2 regions of the Metasolibacillus sp. FSL K6-0083 genome follow, and region 2 is predicted to be linked to the other one. Evidence: a T-box and tRNA genes for the amino acid it is inferred to sense, from the RefSeq annotation. Region 2 holds a T-box; the other holds one or more tRNA genes.
What was found. A T-box is a leader RNA that pairs with one kind of tRNA and senses whether it is charged. The one in region 2 lies ahead of argS (arginine--tRNA ligase), so its partner is inferred to be a tRNA-Arg.
Positions count from the first base shown of each region.

Region 1: it encodes a tRNA-Arg, which carries the amino acid that the T-box ahead of argS (arginine--tRNA ligase) is inferred to sense. The anticodon was not compared.

Region 1 covers NZ_CP152046.1:3,465,430-3,469,860, forward strand. The annotation lists gene whiA (DNA-binding protein WhiA) at 1-447, shown strand, start outside; gene MHB51_RS16250 (HPr family phosphocarrier protein) at 574-831, shown strand; gene MHB51_RS16255 (GNAT family N-acetyltransferase) at 856-1,266, shown strand; tRNA gene MHB51_RS16260 (tRNA-Arg) at 1,612-1,686, opposite strand; gene clpP (ATP-dependent Clp endopeptidase proteolytic subunit ClpP) at 1,914-2,504, shown strand; gene MHB51_RS16270 (spore coat protein) at 2,932-3,549, opposite strand; gene MHB51_RS16275 (glutaredoxin family protein) at 3,639-3,875, shown strand; gene MHB51_RS16280 (sugar-binding domain-containing protein) at 4,117-4,431, shown strand, end outside.
Region 2 covers NZ_CP152046.1:641,326-645,756, forward strand. The annotation lists gene MHB51_RS02915 (metallophosphoesterase family protein) at 1-312, opposite strand, end outside; gene argS (arginine--tRNA ligase) at 327-2,000, opposite strand; T-box leader at 2,045-2,262, opposite strand; gene MHB51_RS02925 (hypothetical protein) at 2,306-2,875, opposite strand; gene MHB51_RS02930 (hypothetical protein) at 3,043-3,507, shown strand; gene MHB51_RS02935 (YxcD family protein) at 3,495-3,788, shown strand; gene MHB51_RS02940 (methyl-accepting chemotaxis protein) at 3,997-4,431, opposite strand, start outside.

The DNA.
Region 1 (4,431 bases), 990 kb from region 2:
AATACGTTCCAGCTAAATGCCAAAACGATTGAGCGAAAAAAAGGCTTTGTAACTTATTTAAAAGAAGCAGAAAAAATTTCTGATTTCTTAAGCCTAGTAGGCGCACATCAAGCAATGTTGAAATTTGAAGATGTACGAATTTTAAGGGATATGCGCAACAGTGTAAATCGCATTGTGAATTGTGAAACAGCGAATTTGAATAAAACGATTGGTGCTGCATTGCGCCAAGTTGAAAATATACGTTATATTGATAATGCCATTGGGCTTGATCAACTGCCTGAAAAGCTACGTGAAATTGCACGTCTACGTGTAGAGTATCAAGATGTGACATTGAAGGAGCTAGGCGAAATGGTATCGACCGGTGTTGTAAGTAAGTCAGGTGTCAACCATCGTTTACGTAAAATCGATGAAATTGCAGAGGCAATTAGACGCGGAGAAAAAATTTAAGCTAATAGTAGAAAAATTTTGAAAACGAATACAAAATACGATGCGTATACATTGTTCTTTTCCTATCAATTCGATAAGATAAGGTTACAATAATAGATGAGCGGTAATGGAAAGGGAGAAAAGGGAATGACTGAAAATCAAGTAGAAGTCAAATTAAAATCAGGATTGCAGGCTAGGCAGGCAGCGCTTTTTGTACAGCAAGCAAATCGCTATAAATCTGATGTCTTTTTACAAAAGGACAATAAAAAAGTAAATGCCAAATCGATTATGGGAATTATGAGTTTGGCAATTGCAAGAGGCACACAAGTAACCCTAATAGCTACTGGTGAAGACGCAGAAAAAGCAGTTGCCGCATTGACGGAGTTTATTGAGCAAGAAGACTAAGCAACTGTAAGTAGGAGAAAAAATATGTATAAATGTAGAGAAGCATCAAATGAAGAAGTTCAATTTATTGAGGAGGAATTAACGAAATATAATTTACGGAAAAAGCCGCTATTACAAGAAAAAGAGTTCATTTCATTTAAGCATGTAGTGGAGGACGATGGCAAAATAATCGGTGGTGTATTTGGTTATTCTTCCTACTATAAAATTGGCTATATTGATACATTGTGGGTTGATGAAAATTATCGTCATAAAGGAATCGGGACAGTGCTTTTAAAAGCAATTGAAGCGGATTTATATGATTTTGGTTGCGAGGTCATTCGTCTTGAAACTTTTGATTTTCAAGGACCTGCATTTTATAAAAAGAATGGTTATGAGGAATTTGGGTCACTCTATTACCCAAATGCAAATCTTTATGAAATCTTTTTAAAAAAATAAGGAAATATTATTGCGGTCAGATTGCATTTGCCAACTGACCGTTTTTTAGCGAGAAAGAATGGGGCTGTCCGAAAAGATGTGCACTTTTCGGACAGCCCCGTCCCTTTTCTTTATTCATAAAACCGATAAACCTCTATTGCTCGCTAATTTATATTCAAATGATAGTTGTCATGAATTAAATAAGTCTGTCATAAGTAGTTTAAAGAGAGGTGGATAAGGCTCAATCGGTACAGTGTGATATCGCCTTTATCCATCAACTCCCTCTTATGAGTCAATTAGGCTGCTAAACTAATTGGCTCATAAATCAGGTCTTGCTATACAAAATATTATATTGAAACAGTAAAATGGTGCCCTCGGAGGGAATCGAACCCCCAGCGGAAGAACCGGAATCTTCAGTGTTATCCATTACACCACGAGGACAAGTGCAAAAATTGTGCAAAGCTCTGAATGGTGATAAAATCGTCGTATATGCAAAAATTAACGACTTTTCAATTATACAAACGACAGCTGAATATTTCAAGATAAATTTTCGGAGTTTATATTTGACCTTTCTTGACTATTGCGTGTATGATAAGAATACAGTTGAAGGAGCTTAGCTTTTCAACAATGAGCATATGAATTTACCTTTTATAAAGGAGGATTTTTCAATGAATTTAATTCCTACAGTTATTGAACAAACAAACCGTGGTGAGCGAGCTTACGATATTTATTCACGCTTACTAAAAGACCGTATTATTTTATTAGGCAGTGCAATTGATGATAATGTAGCAAACTCAATTGTAGCGCAGTTATTATTTTTAGAGGCAGAAGACCCAGATAAAGATATTTCTTTATACATTAACTCTCCTGGTGGTTCAATTACAGCAGGTATGGCTATTTACGATACAATGAACTTCATTAAACCGAAAGTACAAACAATTTGTATCGGTATGGCTGCGTCGATGGGGGCGTTTTTATTAGCTGCTGGTGAGCCAGGGAAACGTATGGCATTACCAAACGCAGAAGTAATGATTCACCAACCACTTGGCGGTGCACAAGGGCAAGCAACTGAAATTGAAATTGCCGCAAAACGTATTTTACACTTACGTGAAAAATTAAACACAATTATGGCTGAGAAAACAGGTCAAGATTATGCAACAATTTCTCGCGATACAGACCGCGATAACTTCATGACGGCTGAGCAAGCAAAAGCATACGGCTTAATTGATGAAATTATTGAGCGCAACCAAGTGAAATAATAGAGGCGTCCAAAAAAGCCGTGCGATTGCCGGCGTTTTGGACGCTTTTGTTAATGTTTCTTCAAAGGGTTCACACAGGGAGAAACGCAAGAAGATTTTATCACGATTCAGCAGGAAACTCCCACCTCCACAGGTGCAAGATGAATGCTGATTCAGTAGGTGTTCAAATACCTGCTGAATCATGATAAGGTCTCCAGCAGATGTCACAGATTTTTTCGAGTGAAGGTGAAAAGCAAATTTTCATGGTATATGTAAGAACTATTGCTTTTTTATCGAAAAATCCTAATTCGCCCATCTTCACTTAGAAGAAACACTGTTACCCTCACTATTAAAGATAGTCTTCTTTATTTCCATAAGCATATCTTTTAAAAGCATCCCCAAAAAACGTCCCACAAGCAGGCGAAAGCACTGCTTGTGGGACGCTCTTTTAGTTTGGCATGTTTTTTGCCATTTGACCTTGACCATACATATTAAGCATCGCTTGCATATCAGGGCCTGACAATTGAGGCACTTGATAATTGCCTTTTTTGTTTTGATAAATAGATATTTCATAGGCCATTTCAATACAGTTTGGTACAGAATCCTGTAGGACACGGCGTAACACAGGGTTACACGTTTCGAGTGCAGCCTTTGTTTTGCCTGTAGCACCAACTTTATGAACGCTTAATAAGCAGCCAGCGATGATAGCATCGTCTAGCTCGTTAGCAGCTTGCATTGGTTTTTTTGGTTCACCTGGTGTGATACCATATTTGAAATCATTTCCTGTTTGCATATTGTATGTGCGTGTAGGATGCTGTGGGTCGTGCCCCGTTTTGTATGCTTCGACAGTAATATTATATTCATCGAGCATAAAAGCATATTGCTTGTCCATAATAGAAAGTAGCTCTGGGTCTTGCACATGGTCACGCAGCAAAACGCATTGATTTAAACCACCAATCATTGCGCTTAAAACTTCATGCACATCAAATAATTCATGTCCGCCATGATTTGTCGAAAGTGGTCCCATTGCTTGTTCCTGCTGTTGCTGTTGAAAATCACCTGTCATTAATTTTTCCTCCTATCGAAATGTCGTACATTTTATAGGTTGCCTAACTTGTGTTATTTTATACATAGTGAATTGAAAGAGGGATGCAAATGAAAACAGTTAATTTTTACTTAAGACCTGATTGTCAGTTATGTGAGGAAGGCTTGCTGACACTAAAGCTTGTACAAGAGGATTGTGCATTTGAGCTCACTGTTATTAATATTGAAGAAAACGAGGCACTACATGAGAAGTATATGCTGATGATTCCAGTTGTTACTTGTGATGAGCAGATTCTTCAATACGGTCAGCTTGATTATGTAACACTGTTTGAAGCACTGCACGAGTAACGGTGCTTCAAGTAGTCGTTATTATAATTGATTCGAAATTTTTAGACAAAATAATTTGCTAAAAAATATAGATGTGTATATAATATAGTCGAAAGGTAATTTTTTTTACTCTAAGTGGGACGATTTTTTATTAGCGGGACAAAAAATGACCCGAAGATATACCTACTTATATTAAGCAACAATTGATTGAGGCTTCACTTTATGGAAGGTGATGTTGTTGAACGGTAATTCTTTATATGAAATGCAGCGCAAATTGGTGCCGGAAATGGATGATTTGCTGACGAAGCGCTTTCGATTATTGCAGGCAATTGCATTACAAAGCCCTATCGGAAGAAGAGCTTTAGCTGATATTTTACAGCTTACAGAACGCGATGTTCGTAAAGAGACGCAAATTTTAAATGACCAGCAATTAATTCAAATTCAGGTCAAAGGCATGGTTTGCACAGAACTTGGGTATACCGCTTTAGAGCAATTAAAAACATTGTTTAATGAGTTAATGGGTATTTCCAAAAAAGAGCAACAACTTCAGACTGCGCTTCAAATTAGCAAAGTTATT
Region 2 (4,431 bases):
CTGTAAAAACGGAATGAATACCGTATCTAGCTGTTGTGCAATCCATTCATGATGCTCCCGAATCGCTGCATGGCTTTTAGGATATGGCTGTTTTCTTGCTATAGCTAACACCCCCTCATCATGATTACCACTGACAATCTCACAATGAGGCAGCATAGATAATAGCTGCAACACTTCATTTGTTTGATGACCGATACCTATCAGGTCCCCTGTGCAATAAATTTTCTCTATCCCGCGCTCTTCAATATTTTGTAAGACTGCTTGTAAAGCTTGAGCGTTGCCATGAATATCTGCCAAAAGTGCAAATTGCATTGGTGCACGCCTCCTTACATCTCTTCAGGACTTTCAATACCTAGTAGACGCAAGCTTTCGCGTAACACAATCGCTACACAATCTACAACGGCTAAGCGGGCTTGCTGCAAATCGTCGCCACTCAGCAATTTCGTTTGGGCATAGTATTTATTAAAGTTGCGAGCTAATAGCAAGCTATATTTGGCAATTTGTGATGGATCAGCATCATTGAATGCCTTTTCCAAGTAAGCAGGGAAATCTTGCAATTGTTTAATTAGTGGCCAAGCAGTCTCATCTAGATAACCTAGCGTTGGCTGTTGCGCTATATAAGCACCTTTCTTTAATAATGTTTGGATACGCGCATATGTATATTGTACATATGGACCTGTTTCTCCTTCAAATGTGACCATGTGCTCGATGTCAAAATCAATATCATGCATCCGGTCATTTTTCAAATCATTAAAAATCACTGCACCAATACCGACTTGCTTTGCGACCTGCTCCTTATTTGCAAGTGTTGGGTTTTTCTCCTCGATATTGTGTAATGCTGCGTCCATCGCTTCCTTTAATACATCGGCGAGCAGTACAACTTTGCCTTTTCGCGTCGACATCTTTTTACCAGCAACGAGCATCATTCCAAAAGGAATATGCTGATAATTTTCTGCCCACTGATGCCCCATTTTCTTTAACACTGTAAATAGTTGTTTAAAATGTAATGATTGCTCATTACCTACGACATAAAAAACCTTCGCTGGCTTATATGTTTCCTGACGATAAATAGCTGCTGCTAAATCACGTGTGGCATAAAGTGTTGCACCGTCATTTTTGGTAATCAAGCATGGGGGCATATCTTCTAACGATACGACCATAGCACCATCCGATTCTATTAATAGCTGCTTTGCTTCGAGCTCGACAACAACACTTGCCATTTTATCATTATAAAATGCTTCGCCATTATAGCTATCAAACGCTACACCGAGCAACTCATATATTGATTGGAATTCCTTCAAAGAAGCCTCTCTAAACCAGCGCCATAATGCATGCGTCTTTGCATCACCATCTTCTAATGCCTTAAATGCCTGGCGTGCCTGTTCATTTAATGCTTCATTTTGCTCCGCCTCCTGATGGAAACGGACATAGATTTTTAATAATTCCTCAATGGGGTTGGCCTCAATTGCAGCTTTATTTCCCCATAGCTTATAAGCGACAATGAGCTTGCCAAATTGTGTTCCCCAATCGCCTAAGTGGTTAATGCGCTCTGTTTGATAGCCCATTTTTTCAGCAATATTGGCAAGCGCATGACCAATAACTGTTGAACGTAAATGGCCCATCGAAAATGGCTTAGCTATATTTGGCGAGGAAAAATCAAGTGCAATTGTTTCGTTATTTATTGCGCGTGAGCCGTATTTTTGCTGCTCTGCAAGTATTTGTGTGACAATTTGCTGTGCAATTGGTAGTTGTTGCAAATAAAAGTTTATATAGGCGCCCTCCACCCTTACCTCTTGAATAAAGTCTGCCTGAATGTGCTGAGCCAGCTCCGTCGCAATAAGCGTCGGTGCCTTTTTATATTTTTTTGCTAGGGAAAAGCAGGGAAAAGCAATATCACCTAAATGCTCATGCTTCGGCTTTTCAAGTAATGTCATTACCTCCTGCACAGATAAATCTCCCTGCGATGCTGCACTTAATAAAGCTGCTAACTGTTCTTTCATTTGTGTCTCTCCTTTTCTACATAAAAAAGCCCTCGTCTCTATAAAATAGAGACGAGAGCTATTAATCCCGTGGTACCACTCTAGTTGTCACATGAAGTGACCGCTTTCTTGTTAATAACGGGGTAGCCTCCCCGATTTACCCTACTAGTCTTTCAGGCAATTTCTCCAAAGTGCGCTTCGCTATTCTTCTTGCATTAGGCTCACACCGTCCCTAACTCGCTTCGCATTGCCAAATAGCTACTGTCTTTTTCATCGAATATGAATATTAAAGTTAGGATTCATTCTAGCAACTAAAAAATTATCCGTCAAGCAAAAAAAGGATTGATTTTCTCCATATCCTGTAACACATTTTTATGATTTGCCATAATGCCTTCAAACCAATTTGCAATAATTTGCTGCAAGCTCAGTTCTATCTCTTCCTTACTGTATAGCGTATGTACTACAGCATCAATGAATTCGGTGCGCTCCTTATAAAATTTTACGCGCATTTCAAAATCCTTTCCAACTTCTTTTTGAAATAGCTGTCCTAGGCGAAGTACTCCAGTATTCATTAATTGCTCACCGTATAAAGAAGAGCCGACAATCGAAAGCTTTTGTGCAAAGCTAAACGGCGGTTGTGGGAAATACCCATCCATTAAATGCTTTGTACTCATCGTTATTTCTTTCACTCGCTTTAACTGCGTATCTGTTAATTCACGTGTTTGCTCGAATAAAGGCATTATCATATTCAATTCATCCAAATAGTTTTTTGCTGCTTGTAAACGACTTGGATTTGTCTGCACACCAATGCGTTCGTTGATTTTTTCCGCTATATAAATACGTTGTATGTAGGATGTTAAAAGTATAAGACCATTGTATTGCTGCTGTGCTGACATCTCAATTCCCCCTTAAAAATGGTAGACATATTGTACAACGATACCATATTTTTCAGCGTGAGCATAGAGCTGAATGAAATTGTTAGCGCATTTATTTTTCTTCTAATCGTAATTTTGATATACTATTTCTGTAGAAAATTTTATTGTTAGAATAACGGAGGAAAAACATGAAAAAACTTGCAGCAGTATTTTTAGCATTTACACTTGTCTTTTCGAGTGTAGGCACAACATTATTTTTTGGTGGGGATCATCAAGTAGAAGCAAAGTCCTATAAATCAGGTAAAAAAGGCTTCAAAACTAATAATAATAATCAATCAAATATTCAGAAGAAAGACCAAGAAAATAACTCAACAGTTACAAATCAAAACAATAAAAATAACTCAAATAATGATACAACACAAACGAAAAAAGGTGGCTTTACATCTGGTGGCTTAATGAAAGGGTTATTCATCGGTGGTTTAGCAGGTCTATTATTTGGTAGTTTATTCGGTGACTTAGGTATTTTAGGCTCTATTTTAGGCTTTATGGTTAATGCCGCAGCAATCGCAGTAATTGTTTTCCTATGTATTAAAATTTATCAAGTAATGACGCGTAAAAAGAAAGAAGAGACATCAAAAACATGGAACAACTAACATTGTTTGAGCAAGATTTAATCAATGCCATTTGCCTTTTCCATGCACGCTTTAAAAATACGCAGCCTGAAAATGTAGAAGTAGAGTTAATGTATGACGATTTAGCAGGCTATACGGCTGAGGCCTATGTCAACGGACAAATGGAGCTTTATAATTCAGTAAATTTCGTTACCGCACTGCGCCTCTATATTGACGAGGAGCTACAACGCGATTCCATCAGCGCTAGAATTACCCTCGATATTGACGAAGAAGAAGGTATGATTGCTAACGTTTCATGGTAATCTTATAGGGAACGTCTGAAAAGCAATGCTTTTCAGACGTTCTTTTATATTTATCCTGTTTTAAAATGAATAAATAAAAATCATATTCCTATTGTTTCAAGGATAACTTCTTCTTTACTAAAAAATGCTGATACTATCAATAAAAAGCAAAAATTGTTTGAAAAGCAGTGTCTTTGCATACTTTTCAAACAATTTTCACTTTAATTTTTTATATTTTGAATTTCGCAATTGCTTGCGCAAGTTCCTCAGCTTTAATTTCAAGCTCTGTCGATACAGCATTAATCTCCTGAATTGACGCTACCTGCTCACCGATTTGCTGCGCGATTTCTTCCGTATTTCCAGCCACGCCACTTACATTTGATGCTAGCTCTGATACAGATGCCGATACTTCCTCGGTCGCGGCAGAAATTTGCTCTGTGACAGCAGATGCATCTGCAATACGCATTGTCATATTTTCTACAGCACCTGTAATTTGATTAAACGAATCACCGGCTACTTCAATTACTTTCACTCCTGCTTCAACGCGCTGCAAACTTTCCGCAACAGCGCCCTCTACATTTTTCGTTTCATGTAAAATTTCAGATGTTAAATTAACAATTAAATTAGCTGAGGATTTGGACTGCTCTGCTAGTTTACGTACCTC